3 regions of the Clostridium taeniosporum genome follow, and region 3 is predicted to be linked to each of the others. Evidence: riboswitches for the same ligand, from Rfam matches in the RefSeq annotation. Region 3 holds a riboswitch; each other region holds the start of a gene.
What was found. Region 3 has a riboswitch for S-adenosylmethionine ahead of BGI42_RS00585 (methionine ABC transporter ATP-binding protein). Riboswitches for the same ligand answer to the same signal wherever they lie in the genome.

Region 1: linked by a shared signal. The riboswitch ahead of BGI42_RS07475 (Na+/H+ antiporter NhaC family protein) and the one ahead of BGI42_RS00585 (methionine ABC transporter ATP-binding protein) in region 3 are both predicted to bind S-adenosylmethionine.
Region 2: linked by a shared signal. The riboswitch ahead of metK (methionine adenosyltransferase) and the one ahead of BGI42_RS00585 (methionine ABC transporter ATP-binding protein) in region 3 are both predicted to bind S-adenosylmethionine.

Annotation. Positions count from the first base shown of each region.
Region 1 covers NZ_CP017253.2:1,605,387-1,610,207, forward strand. Annotated here, with positions in the region: gene BGI42_RS07470 (heme NO-binding domain-containing protein) at 1-1,003, shown strand, start outside; SAM riboswitch class I at 1,398-1,541, shown strand; gene BGI42_RS07475 (Na+/H+ antiporter NhaC family protein) at 1,791-3,098, shown strand; gene BGI42_RS07480 (IS1182 family transposase) at 3,266-4,821, opposite strand, start outside.
Region 2 covers NZ_CP017253.2:467,073-471,893, forward strand. Annotated here, with positions in the region: gene BGI42_RS02315 (hypothetical protein) at 1-205, shown strand, start outside; tRNA gene BGI42_RS02320 (tRNA-Tyr) at 370-454, shown strand; tRNA gene BGI42_RS02325 (tRNA-Val) at 461-536, shown strand; tRNA gene BGI42_RS02330 (tRNA-Thr) at 561-632, shown strand; tRNA gene BGI42_RS02335 (tRNA-Tyr) at 643-727, shown strand; tRNA gene BGI42_RS02340 (tRNA-Val) at 734-809, shown strand; tRNA gene BGI42_RS02345 (tRNA-Thr) at 835-909, shown strand; tRNA gene BGI42_RS02350 (tRNA-Tyr) at 915-999, shown strand; SAM riboswitch class I at 1,183-1,289, shown strand; gene metK (methionine adenosyltransferase) at 1,596-2,771, shown strand; gene recD2 (SF1B family DNA helicase RecD2) at 3,245-4,821, shown strand, end outside.
Region 3 covers NZ_CP017253.2:136,804-141,624, reverse strand. Annotated here, with positions in the region: gene asnS (asparagine--tRNA ligase) at 1-380, shown strand, start outside; gene BGI42_RS00595 (MetQ/NlpA family ABC transporter substrate-binding protein) at 788-1,621, opposite strand; gene BGI42_RS00590 (methionine ABC transporter permease) at 1,671-2,309, opposite strand; gene BGI42_RS00585 (methionine ABC transporter ATP-binding protein) at 2,309-3,274, opposite strand; SAM riboswitch class I at 3,469-3,577, opposite strand; gene BGI42_RS00580 (CapA family protein) at 3,743-4,821, opposite strand, start outside.

The sequences.
Region 1 (4,821 bases), 1.5 Mb from region 3:
CGGACAAATTACAACAAAGGATTTTTTTGAAGATATATATAATTTACTTAAAAATCATAAAGAAGTTATACAAGCAGATTTTGTTGGATTTAAAGGTGTAACAGATGAAATGAACACTTTTGTAAATAATATAAATACAATTTCTGATTCAATGAATCATACTTCTACTGAAATAGGAGGAGTTGTTGAACAAGTTGCAAATGGTGCTGTTATGCAAGCACAAAATACAGATAATGCAGTACAAGCGCTTAATGAAAATATTCAATCATTAAAAAATATAGTAGAGAAAGAAAATACAAACAAGTTACAACTTGAGGATGCAGTGGAAAAGATAAATAATAGTTATGAAAATGTAGATAATACTAGTGAAAATATATTAAAATCTTTAGATACATTTAATGAAGTTAAGGATAAGAGCACACGTCTTGAAGGAAAGGCAAAAGATATAACAAGTATAGTTTCTATAGTTTCTGGAATATCTGAACAAACTAATTTACTTGCTTTAAATGCATCTATTGAGGCAGCTAGAGCTGGAGAACAAGGAAAAGGTTTTGCTGTCGTAGCTGAATCAATAAGAAAATTAGCAGAACAATCAAAAGATGCAGTACAAGAAATAAATTCGAATTTAAAGCAATTTGTAGAAGAAATAAAATCTTTAGTAGACGATATAGAAATACAATATGATTTGTTAGAAAAGCAAACAGATAGTTTAGGTGTTGTTAGAAATATAAGTTTTGAAGCTAATAAATCTGTACAAAATGTAGCCACATCAATGATAGAGACAATAAATAAATTGAATACTGAAGCAGATTCTATATCAAAAGTGTATGATAGTATAGAATCATTAGCAGCTATTGCTCAAGAAAATTCAGCATCTTCAGAAGAAGTAAGTGCTAATGTAATAAATTACACTAATGAAATTAAGAAACTTATAGATAATATACATGATTTTAAAGGAATTACTGAGACATTTAAGAATGATTTAGAAAAATATAAAATTTAATAAACATAGATTGATTAAAAATATTCTCCATTATAATAAGGAATTAGTTTTATTTTTTAAATTTAGTTATTATAATGGAGAATTTATTATTGTATAAATACCTTATTATAATAAACGTTAATGCAACATACCTTTAATTTCAAAATCACAAAATATACAAATAAAAACAAAAATTAAAATAACACAAAAAATGATGAATAAAAAAATTTTAAAGTTGATATAATTAATGTAAATATTAAAATTTTAAAATTGTTAGAAAAATACAATATTTTTTCATAAAAACACTTTAAATTTAATAATAATATATAAAATTATAAATTAAATAATAGTTTTATTAATATTTAGTATTGACATATAATCATTATATTGTTAAAATTATAATTGAAAAAAAGAATACTTATCAAGAGTGGTGGAGGGACTGGCCCTATGAAGCCCAGCAACCTACTTTTAAGGTTAATTAATGTGTAAATGCACAAAGTTTACTTTAAATGTGTGGTGCCAAATCCCGTTAGATAAGAAGTCTAATATAGTATGAGAATATTTAAAGCTTCACTATTGGGTGGAAGCTTTTATTTTTTTATTCTTTTATAATAAATTAAAATTTTGGATAACTTAAATAAATAATAGAAATTATAATTTAAACAAAAAAATTGTACAAGAATAAAAAATAATATATTCAGTTGATGGATTTATATATGTAGAAATTCTATATAAATCTAAATCTCCATCTATTGCCTAAGGATTTCTTTTATCAAAAGTTTCAAATGACAAAAGGAGGAAATAGTTTATGAAGAAAAAAGCAAGTATAAAATCTTTATTACCATTATTAGTATTTTTAATAGTATATGTAGGAGTATCAATACTCGCAGGTGATATGTATGCTGTATCTGTAATTATTCCATTTTCAGCAGCATCAGTAGTTGCTTTAGCTATGAATAGAGAAAAAAAATTAAATGAAAAATTGGAGATATTTTGTAAAGGGTCAGGACACAGCAATGTAATATTGATGATATTAATATTCATATTGGCAGGAGCATTTGCCCAAGTAGCTAAGGATATGGGAGCAGTAGATTCTACTGTAAATCTAGGTCTATCAATTTTACCAACTAATTTATTAACAGTAGGTTTATTTTTAATAGCATGTTTTATAGCACTTTCTGTTGGAACTTCAATGGGAACAATAGTCGCATTAGTACCAATTGCTGTTGGTATAGCAGATAAAACAGGCGTATTAGTTGCCTTATCGGTTGGTGCAGTAGTTAGTGGAGCTATGTTTGGAGATAACTTATCAATAATTTCTGATACTACTATAGCAGCAACAAGAACTCAAGGTTGTGAAATGAGAGATAAGTTTAAAATGAACTTTAAAATAGTGGTTCCTGCTGCAATATTAACAGCAATAATATTTGGAATATTAACAAGAAATGCTGCTACAGCAGGTGTAGAAGAATTACAGTATAGTTTAGCAAAAATAATTCCATATATTGTAGTAATAGCATCAGCGTTAATAGGATTAAATGTTGTGGTAGTTTTATTTGTAGGAATAATAATTGCTGCAGTTATTGGATTTATTTATGGTAGTTTTGATGTGGTTGGATTATGTAGTTCAATATCTACTGGAATATCAGGAATGAGTGAATTAATAATTATATCATTATTAATAGCAGGAACAATTGCTTTAATTAAAGAAAATGGTGGAATTGAGTATATATTAAATAAAGGATTAAAAAGATTTAAGAATAAAAGAAATGCAGAACTTGGAATAGCAACTTTAGTAAGTTTAGTTGATGTATGTACTGCTAACAATACTATAGCAATAGTAACAGTTGGTCCAATAGCTAAAAATATTTCTGATGAATTTGATTTAGAACCAAAAAGAGTTGCAGGAATAATGGATATGTTTTCTTGTGTATTCCAAGGAATAATTCCATATGGAGCTCAATTAATTTCAGCAGCTGGATTAGCAGCAATATCACCTTTTGCTATAATGCAATATTTATTTTACCCTTATTTAATGGGCATATGTGCTTTAATATCAATATTTATATATCATAGCAACAAGATGCAAAAATTAAGATCTAAAAAAGCAGCATAAATAAATAGAGATGGGGCTGTTGCGAAATGGTTAAATTTTAATCATGAGCGACGCTCCTTTTCGATTTAAATCAATAAATCTCCCAATAATTAAAAGAGGATATAAATTATTGGGAGATTTTTTAATTTTGAACGCACTTAAATAAGCCTACTTAATATATTCCATAATTAGGCAGAGATTTTTAATTCATGAAGATGATTTTGAGTTCTTTCATTTTGGATTTTAGAATGTAATTTATTAATATTAAAACCAAAACAAAGCAAAATAAATTCCGTTTTAACGCTATTTTTTCCACGTGTTAAAAATCTATTGAATTCATAGTCACTTTTTAAAACTCCAAATGCTCCTTCGACCTGAATAGATCTATTCATTCTTAGTTTAGCACCTTTTTCAGTAGTAATATTTTTATAAGATACTTCACGCTTTTCTATAAAAGTTTTTGAAACTTGCATCTTTCTATTTGCTTTCGCTTTCGTACATTTTGCTTTGTAAGAGCAGTTATCACAACTTTCACATTCATATACAGTAACTTCGGCTTCATATCCACTTGCAAACTTTCTATGAATAATTGAAAAAGGTTTTAATTTCGTGCCATTATGACAAGTATAAGTATCTGTTTCTGAATTATATTGCATATTTTCACGTTTGCTTATATCATTTTTAAAACTTCTCTTTTTCCACTTTTCATAAGTTTGTGGTTTTATATATGGGATTTGATTATTACTTTCTAAAAACAAATAATTTTCTTCACTTTCATACCCTGAATCTGCAATTACATTGAGATGTTTACGTCCCAGCTTTTCCTGCATATTGTTCAGCATAGGTATTAGTGTTGCTATATCATTTCTATCTTGAAATATTCCGACACCGGTCACGTATTCACTTTCAACAGCTATTTGTACATTATAACCAGGTTTTAATTGACCATTTCTCATATGATCATCTTTCATATGCATGAAAGTTGCGTCAGTATCGGTTTTAGAATAACTATTTCTTTTTGATAATATTTCCTTGCTTGAATCATATTTTTCTTGTCTTTGCTTGTATTCAATCAATTGTTCTGTCCACTTTTGAATCTTACTTTTTCTTTTTCCAATTCCATGAACAAATTCTATGTTTCTATTTTGTTTTTCTAATGAAAGCCAGTCAAGAATTGCATCAATATTTTCTATCAATGTTTCTTTTCCTATAATAAAGTCTTTTAGCTCTTCAACATTGACATCTTCGATAAGTGCAACTATTTTATCAAACATTTTTTCTTCATTTTTATAAATTGATTTCTTCCAAACAAAAGTATAACGATTAGCATTCGCTTCGATTTTAGTACCATCTATAAATACATTTTCAAATAATATTTCCTTTTGCTCTGCTAAATATTTAGCTTGCTGATAAAATAAATCTTCAATTACCTCATTTGAAAGATAATCTTTACGAAATCTACTAATTGTAGCATGATCAGGTGCTTTATAGCTTTGAAGCAACCACTTGAAGTTTATATCTCTTTTGCATGCCTTTTCTATTTTTCTGCTTGAATAAATATTTTGAGAATAAGCATAAGATAATATTTTGAACATGATTTTAGGTTCCACTGCCGGTTTTCTTCCAACGGAAGAGTACGCCTTATACAACTTTGTGTAATTTAATCCCTCCAATACATGGCTTAGCAAGCGGACAGAATCATCTTCTGGTATTAAGTTTTCTAAATTTAATGGTAATATAAGTT
Region 2 (4,821 bases), 330 kb from region 3:
ATTAAATATAATAATGGATAAATTATCAACAAGCGACATGGGAAAAATAGAAGAGGCATTTAATTTAGATGATGAGAATAAGGGGATAATACAAGCTTTTAAAATTTTTAAAACTAGATTATCAATTCAGGATTATTTAGATTTAAGAAATATTTTTTCTAAAATTATAGATATTAATTACTTAGATTCATATTTAAATAAATAATATAAATTATATAGTATACAAAAGTATTTTAAAGTAATATAAAGAAATATAAATATAATTACTAAAAATGGGTATATAAAAGACTTGAAATATGATTGAATTGAATATATACTAGTCATTGTTGATTGGCAACAGCTCAACAAAATAAAAAAATAAAAGTATTTGGAGGAATTCCCGAGTGGCCAAAGGGGGCAGACTGTAAATCTGTTACGTTTCGTTTCGATGGTTCGAATCCATCTTCCTCCACCAATTAATGGGCGCATAGCTCAGCTGGGAGAGCATCTGCCTTACAAGCAGAGGGTCACAGGTTCGAGCCCTGTTGTGCCCACCATTAATTTAAAAAATAAATACTTATGCTGGCATGGCTCAACGGTAGAGCAGCTGACTTGTAATCAGCAGGTTGTAGGTTCGATTCCTATTGCCAGCTTCAAAAATCTGGAGGAATTCCCGAGTGGCCAAAGGGGGCAGACTGTAAATCTGTTACGTTTCGTTTCGATGGTTCGAATCCATCTTCCTCCACCAATTAATGGGCGCATAGCTCAGCTGGGAGAGCATCTGCCTTACAAGCAGAGGGTCACAGGTTCGAGCCCTGTTGTGCCCACCATTAATTTAAAAAAATAAATATTTATGCTGGCATGGCTCAACGGTAGAGCAGCTGACTTGTAATCAGCAGGTTGTAGGTTCGATTCCTATTGCCAGCTCCAAATCTGGAGGAATTCCCGAGTGGCCAAAGGGGGCAGACTGTAAATCTGTTACGTTTCGTTTCGATGGTTCGAATCCATCTTCCTCCACCAAAAAAGAATAAACTTTAGTTTATTCTTTTTTTATTTACATTAGATTTTTAATTAATAGAAATTAGAATAATTATAATTAATTATCTTCTTCTAAATACAAATTAAAATATTTTAGTAATAAAAATTATTGTTGACTAAGTATATATGATATGCTAGAATACCTATGAAAATTAAATTAATATACTCTTATCGAGAGAGGTGGAGGGAAAGGGCCCTATGAAACCCGGCAACCTGTTTACACAAGGTGCCAATTCCTGTAGATTTATTAATCATAATCTACAAGATAAGAAAAGGATTATTGAATTAGTACTCTTCTTATCGAAGAGTTTTTTTGTTATTTAGGAATTCATATTTCTAAATAATATGTGGATAATTTAGATTATATTTTGTTTGAAGATTAAGAAATAAATCAAAAAAATAATCATATGTCGCATCATTAGTTTTGAATTGGATTTGGAAATGATGAATGACTAAAAAATCAATGATTAACAGTCGTTTGCGATTTTGTTATTTTTCAATAATTTTATATTATTTATAGTTTTGTGTATGAATTTAAGAAAATATTACGATAAAGAGTAGAATGAAGGGAGAAAGAAATGAGAAGATTATTTACATCAGAATCAGTTACAGAAGGGCATCCAGATAAAATGTGTGACCAAATTTCCGATGCTATTTTAGATTCTATCTTAGAAAAAGATCCAAATGCAAGAGTTGCTTGTGAAACATGTACTACTACAGGATTAGTTATGGTAATGGGAGAAATATCAACTAATTGTTATGTTGACATTCCAAAAGTTGTTAGAGAAACAGTTAGAGAAATAGGATATGATAGAGCTAAATATGGTTTTGACTGTGATACTTGTGCAGTTATGACTACAATAGATGAACAATCATCAGATATAGCTATGGGAGTTGATGAAGCTCTTGAATCTAGAAAAGGTGAAAAAGATGATGTAGAAGCAGTAGGTGCAGGGGACCAAGGTATGATGTTTGGTTTTGCTACTAATGAAACAGAAGCATATATGCCATTACCTATCCACATGGCTCATAAATTATCTAGAAGACTTACAGAGGTAAGAAAGAATGGTACTTTAGGTTATTTAAGACCAGATGGAAAAACACAAGTTACTGTTGAATATGAAAATAATAAACCAAAAAGAATAGATACGATAGTTATTTCAACTCAACATGGCGAAGAAGTGTCATTAGAAACAATAGAAAAAGATATAAAAGAACATGTAATAAATGCAGTAGTTCCAGCTGAATTATTAGATTCAGAAACTAGATATTTTATAAATCCAACTGGAAGATTCGTTGTAGGTGGACCACAAGGAGATTCAGGATTAACAGGAAGAAAAATAATAGTTGATACGTACGGTGGATATGGAAGACACGGTGGTGGAGCATTCTCTGGAAAAGATTCAACTAAGGTTGATAGATCAGCAGCTTATGCAGCAAGATGGGTAGCTAAAAACTTAGTTGCAGCAGGTGTTGCAGATAAATTAGAAATACAATTAGCTTATGCTATAGGAGTTGCAAAACCAGTTTCTATTGAAATTGATACTTTTGGAACAGGAAAAATGCCAGAAAATAAGGTTGTTGAAATTGTAGAAAAAGTATTTGATTTAAGACCAGGTGCTATAATAAGAGATTTAGATTTAAGAAAACCTATATTTAAGCAAACAGCTGCTTATGGTCATTTTGGAAGAACTGATCTTGATTTACCATGGGAAAGATTAAATAAAGTAGAAGAAATAAAAAAATACATCTAAAAGTTAATATAATTTTAGATAATTAATAAAAACTTATTTTGCTCCTAATATATTAGATAGCAGAATAAGTTTTTTGTTCTTTAGTTAAAACATATATAATATTATTTTTAAAATATTATGTCCATACTATAAATAATATATATTTAAATTTTTATAAATATATTATTCATAGTATAATATTAATTAAAAAATATTTGTATATGTATAGTGATATTTTTAATATTTATAAGTTATAGTTATTAGCTTACTTTATTTTAGGCACATTCAAATAAATAACTAATCAATATGCTAGTTTATTTTGTGAACTATTTCTTCCTTGAAACATACTAATAGTACAGCTATTAGCAGAACTTAAGTCATTGTATTTCATAGAATATTCATTACATATTTGACTTTTTATTTATTTTAATATGCCACATGTATATATAAATATATTTTAAAATAAATTTATTTTGATGATTTGGAGAGATTATATGGAGGTCATAGATGGCTTTGTTGAAAATATTGTATTTAAAAGTGAAGAAACTGGTTATGTAGTTTGTAAAATTAGAATTGATAAAGGACTTATTAATGCTGTTGGAATAATTCCTTTTATAAAAGAAGGACAGAGTGCAAGGATAAAAGGAAATTGGATTGTACATAAGCAATTTGGCCGACAGTTTGAAATATCTGAATTTGAGGAAGTTTTACCAGATTCATTAGATGGAATAGAAAAATATTTAAGTGCAGGAATAATACATGGAATAGGACCTGTTACAGCTAAAAAAATAATAAACAAGTTTGGCGAGCAAACTTTAGATATACTTGAAAATCATATAGAAAGATTAATGGAAATAGAAGGTATAGGAAAAAAGAAATTTATGATAATCTATGAATCCTATATGGAGCAAAATGGATTAAAAGAAGTTATATTACATCTTCATAAGTATGGATTAAGTAATAATCAATGTATGAAAATATATAAAAAATTTGGACCATCATCTAATCAAGTAGTTTCGGAAAATCCATACGTATTATCAGAAGAAATAACTGGAATTGGATTTAAAACAGCAGATAGAATTGCAATGAATCTTGGGATAAGTGATAATTCTGAATTTAGAATAAAAAGTGGTATAAAACATGTAATAAATCAATTTTGTTCGTTAGGAAATACATATATGCCTAAAGAAAAATTGCTAGAGGAATGTGAAAAACTTTTATCAATTGAAAGAATATTAATTGAAGAATGTTTGTATTCAATAGCAGCTACTAAAAATATAATAATAGAAAAAATTGATAAAGATGAAGTTGTTTATTTATTACCATATTATTATTGTGAATTAGGAGTTACAAATAAGATAATAACATTAGGAATGCAAACAATACAAACTATTAATTCAGATTTAGATTTTGAGATAAATATATTAGAAAAAGAATATGATATAAAGTTTGCTGAATCCCAAAGAGAAGCAATACTTGGTGCCTTTAATAATGGTATTGAAATAATAACAGGGGGACCAGGTACAGGTAAAACTACCATAATTAAATGTATAATTGATATATACGAGAAGAACGGAATGGAAGTAATACTAGGTGCACCAACAGGGAGAGCTGCAAAGAGAATGACAGAATCAACTGGACGTGAAGCAAAAACTATACACAGATTGTTAGAAATAGGTGTATCAGAAGAGGATTCTGCATTTGGAAAGAGTGAATCATCTCCATTGGATGCAGATGTAATAATTATAGATGAAGCTTCAATGATAGATATAATGCTTATGAATAACTTATTGAAAGCAATAAATCTTGGTACTAGATTAATTATAGTAGGAGATGTGGATCAGTTACCATCAGTAGGTGCAGGAAATGTATTGAGAGATTTAATAGAGAGTGAATATATTAAAGTTGTAAGATTAAAGGAGATATTCAGACAAGGAAATGAAAGTTTAATAACAACTAATGCTCATAGAATAAATCAAGGTGAATTACCTATTTTAAATAAAAAAGATAAAGATTTTTTCTTTATAAGTGAAGAAAATTTAAACAAAACAGTAAGTGTTATCATAGATTT
Region 3 (4,821 bases):
ATGAAAGATATCTTACAGAAGAACACTTTAAGAAACCACTATTTGTAACAGATTATCCTAAAGATATCAAAGCATTCTATATGAGAATGAATGATGATAATAAAACTGTTGCTGCAACTGACCTTCTAGTACCAGGTATCGGTGAAATTATTGGTGGTAGCCAAAGAGAAGAAAGACTTGATGTTTTAGAAGCTAGAATGGCTGAATTAGATCTTAAGAAAGAAGATTACTGGTGGTATTTAGAATTAAGAAAATATGGAGAAACTAAACATGCTGGATTTGGTTTAGGATTTGAAAGATTAATCATGTACATCACTGGTATGACAAATATCAGAGACGTAATTCCATTCCCTAGAACTCCTGGAACTTCTGAATTCTAGAGAAATTTAAACTATAAATAACTTAACTACTTGATTTTTAAATTTAATTCTTAGTTAAAAATGTATGAAATAACACAACCCACGGAAATTGTGTTAAAACAACTTATTTATTTGAGTTATTATTTAAAATAAATCATTAAGTTTTTGTGCAGCTGATATTTTCTACTCTTCATTACGTGAGTGCAAATATCAGCTGTTATTTTTATTGAAATATATTCTAATTACTTAATCATTGACTTAGAACTAAAAATTATTATCCAAAATGTTAAATCTATAAAAATAATAAAATCTTAAATTGTAAAATCATTTTAATGAAATCTTTAAAATGATTGTTTTATTTTAAAATCTAAATATAATTTTACATAACAAAAAATCCCTTAGTATAATGTTCTAAGGGATTTTAATAATTAAAATACTGGTATAACTGCACCATTATATTTTTTTTCTATAAATTCCTTTACTTCTGGTGAAGTGAATGCTTCAGTTAATGCTTTAATTTTTTCTTTTTCTTCATCACCTTTTTTAACAACAATTATATTTGCATAAGGCTTTGCTGCTTCAGAATTCTTATCTTCGCTTATTATTGCATCTGATAATGGACTAAATCCTGCTGGTATTGCATAATTTCCATTTATTACAGCTGCTTCAGAATCCTCTAATACTCTTGGTATGCTTGCTGCTTCTAATTCATTAAATTTTAATTTTTTGCTGTTTTCTGTTATATCCTTTGGTGTAATTAATTCACCATCTGATACTTTTATAATTCCTTTTGAAGCTAATAACTTTAATGCTCTTGCTTCATTTGATGGATCATTAGGTATCGCTATTGTATCTCCATTAGATAATTCATCTAAACTTTTTATCTTATTTGAATATAGCCCCATTGGTTCTAAATGGATTGCTGCTGTATAAACTAAATTTAACCCTTTTGATTCATTTTGTTCATTTAAATACGGAATATGTTGAAAATAATTAGCATCTAAATCTCCTTCTGCTAATGCTACATTAGGCTGAACATAATCAGTAAACTCAATTATTTCAAGCTTATATCCTTCTTTTTCAAGTATAGGCTTTGCTATTTCTGCTATTTCTTTATGTGGTATGGGTGTAACACCTATTTTTATTGTTTTATCATCTTTTTTATTATAACTCTCTGCTCCATTATTTATGCTTCCACATCCTACTAAACTAAATATAAGTACTCCTGCTAATATTGTTGATAATATAGATTTCTTTTTCATTTATTTTTCCCCCTTAAATTATTGCTTATTTTATAATTAATTTTAAAATTTACTTTGATAATTTTCTATAAAAATAATTCCCTAAAAATTGTAGAAGCTGTACTAATATAATTAATATTATACAAGTTAATATCATAAAATCTGTTTCAAATCTTTGATATCCATATCTTATTGCTACATCGCCAAGTCCACCTGCCCCAAGTGTTCCTGCCATAGCAGAATAACCTACAATACTTATTAAAACTAATGTTATTCCAGATACAATTGATGGTATTGCTTCTTTTAACATAACTTTAAATATTATTTGAAAATTTGAAGCCCCGAAAGACTTTGCTGCTTCTATTACTCCTTTATCAACTTCTCTTAATGCAGATTCTATAATTCTTGAAACAAAAGGTGCTGCTGCAATCGTAAGTGGTACTATAGCAGCTAGTGTACCAGTAGATTTACCAACTAATAACTTGGTTAATGGCATAATTATTACCATTAATATCACAAATGGAAAACTTCTTAGTGTATTTACTATAAAATCTAAAATGGAATATATAAATTTATTTGGTTTTAAACCATCATCTGAAGTAATGGTAAGAATCATTGCTGGAATAAAACCTAATATAACTGAAAATATTGTAGAGGCTAAAACCATTATTAATGTTTGATTTAAAGCTATTATTATAATTTCTTGCATTATTTAATCACCTCCAACAAAATTTTCTTATTCTCTAAGTATTTAATTACTCTATCCTTATCACATTCATTTATATTTATAACTATTCCACCTAGAATCATATCTCTAAATTTTTCTAATTTTCCAGATACAATAGAAAAATCTATATTAAGTTCTCTTGCCATCTTTGTTATAACAGCATTCTCTGAAAAATTATTAGAAAAAAATATTTTTATGTTCGCTCCATTTTGAGGTAATATATTTTCATCATCTTCTCCAAGAAACTTCTTTAAAGATGATTTAGGTTTTAAAAATAATTCCTCACATTTACCTTGAGATTTTATATTTCCACCTTCAAGCAATGTAACTCTTTCACAGATTTCTTTTACTACTTCCATTTGATGAGTAACAATAACTATTGTTATACCCAGTTCCTGATTTATTTTTAAAAGTAATGATAGTATATCTTTGGTAGTCTTAGGATCTAATGCTGAAGTTGCTTCATCACATAATAATATTTTAGGCTCTAATGCTAATGCTCTTGCAATAGCTACTCTTTGCTTTTGACCTCCACTTAATTCAGATGGTTTAGAATTTATTTTTTCTTCTAAACCTACTAACTTAAGAAGTCCCATAACTTTAGACTTAATGTGGTTTTTATTATATTTCCATATTTCTAATGGAAAAGCTACATTATCAAAAACATTTTTTCTTTGTATAAGATTGAAGTTTTGAAAAATCATCCCCAAGTTTCTTCTAAAACTTCTTAAATCTTTGCCTTTTAAATTAGAGACATCATTCCCCATTACTTTTAAAAAACCGTTGTTGTATGATTCAAGACCATTAATACACCTAAGTAATGTAGATTTTCCTGCTCCACTATGTCCAATTATTCCATAAATCTCTCCTTCTTTTATGCTTATTGAAATATTGCTTAATACTCTTATTTCCTCAAAATTTTTTTCTAAATTACTAACTTCTATCATTAGATACCACCCCTTTACACATTTTATTGCTAAATTAAAATATATTTTTTATTTTTTGCCTATTGATGATTGTTTGCAAACTAAATTGTAAATTAAATTATGCATAAATTTTAACTTTGTTATAAATTTTATAAATAATAAATAAAGCGCCAGAGAATAAATCTCTAGCGCTTAATATACTAAATAAATTTACCCTCTCATCTATCAACTATATACGTTGCAGGATTTAGCACCATAAATGATAATTAATCATTTGGTTGCCGGGTTTCATAGGGCCAGTCCCTCCACCACTCTTGATAAGATATAACAAATATTAATTTTTAATTTATGTTTTAAATTATAATTTCATAATTTAAATTTGTCAATAATATTTTATATTAATTAAAAATATTATATATTTTCTTATATAAATTTAATGAATTTCAAATAACTAAAAATGTTTCATTGGCCTATTTAAATATTTTTCAATTAATCATCTATGATAAAAAATTCATCTATTATTTTATTATTTAATGTTGGTGAAAGTTCATTTAAAAGTTTTAATATTTCTTCTTTATTACTTTTTGCAATAGTTGGAACATAATCATTTTTATCATTTCTAGAAGATATCATAGTAGGAATAACTTTATATTCCATATTATTCAATTCATTGTTTTCTAAATTACATTTTATTTGTAAAATAAAAGTTCTTTTATCTTTAGGATTAAAATTTCCACCAAAACAAAAATTCCCCATAGAATAAGCAATTAGTTTTCCTTTATAATTTTCCATTGTTTGAATAACATGAGGATGAGATCCAATTACTGCATCAGCTCCACTATCTATTGTAAATCTAGCTAATTCTACTTGATTTCTCCCAGCTTCATATTCACTTTCAGATCCCCAATGAAAATAAGGTATGATAACTTTAACTCCTTGACTTCTTAATTCTTCTATATCATTACAAATTTTACTCTTTAATTCATCTGATATATTCCATCCCATATAACCTAAGAATCCAAACTTAATACCTTGTATATCTTTAACTATCTTATATTCTTCTCCACAAATATCAATATCCTTACTTTCGAGGGCTTTAACAGTATCTTTCATACCCTGGATTCCATAATCATAAATGTGATTATTAGAAATGGTTACCCCATCTATTGAAGAATTTTTAAGAATATTAACATAATCTTTTGGACCTTTAAAATTGAAAAATATTTCACCTCCTTTAGGTGCTTTAATTTTTGAGTCAGTAAAAGTAGTTTCTAAGTTTGCTAGAGTATAGTCATCATTTTTAAATAAATCAACAACGTTTTTCATAAAATATAAATAATCTTTATTATTATTAAATGCCTCTGGTAAACTATTATCATATCCAAATTTTTCATCTGTACCTAATGTTAAGTCTCCAATTATAGATATCAACACTTCCTTATTTTCATTAGAAATACTCTCTAACTTTATTTTATTTTTTGAATCTACTTCTAAAGTATTTTGGCTACCTAATTTCAAAATACTTAATATGGTGAAAATTGATAAAACAATTACAATTGTAGTAATAT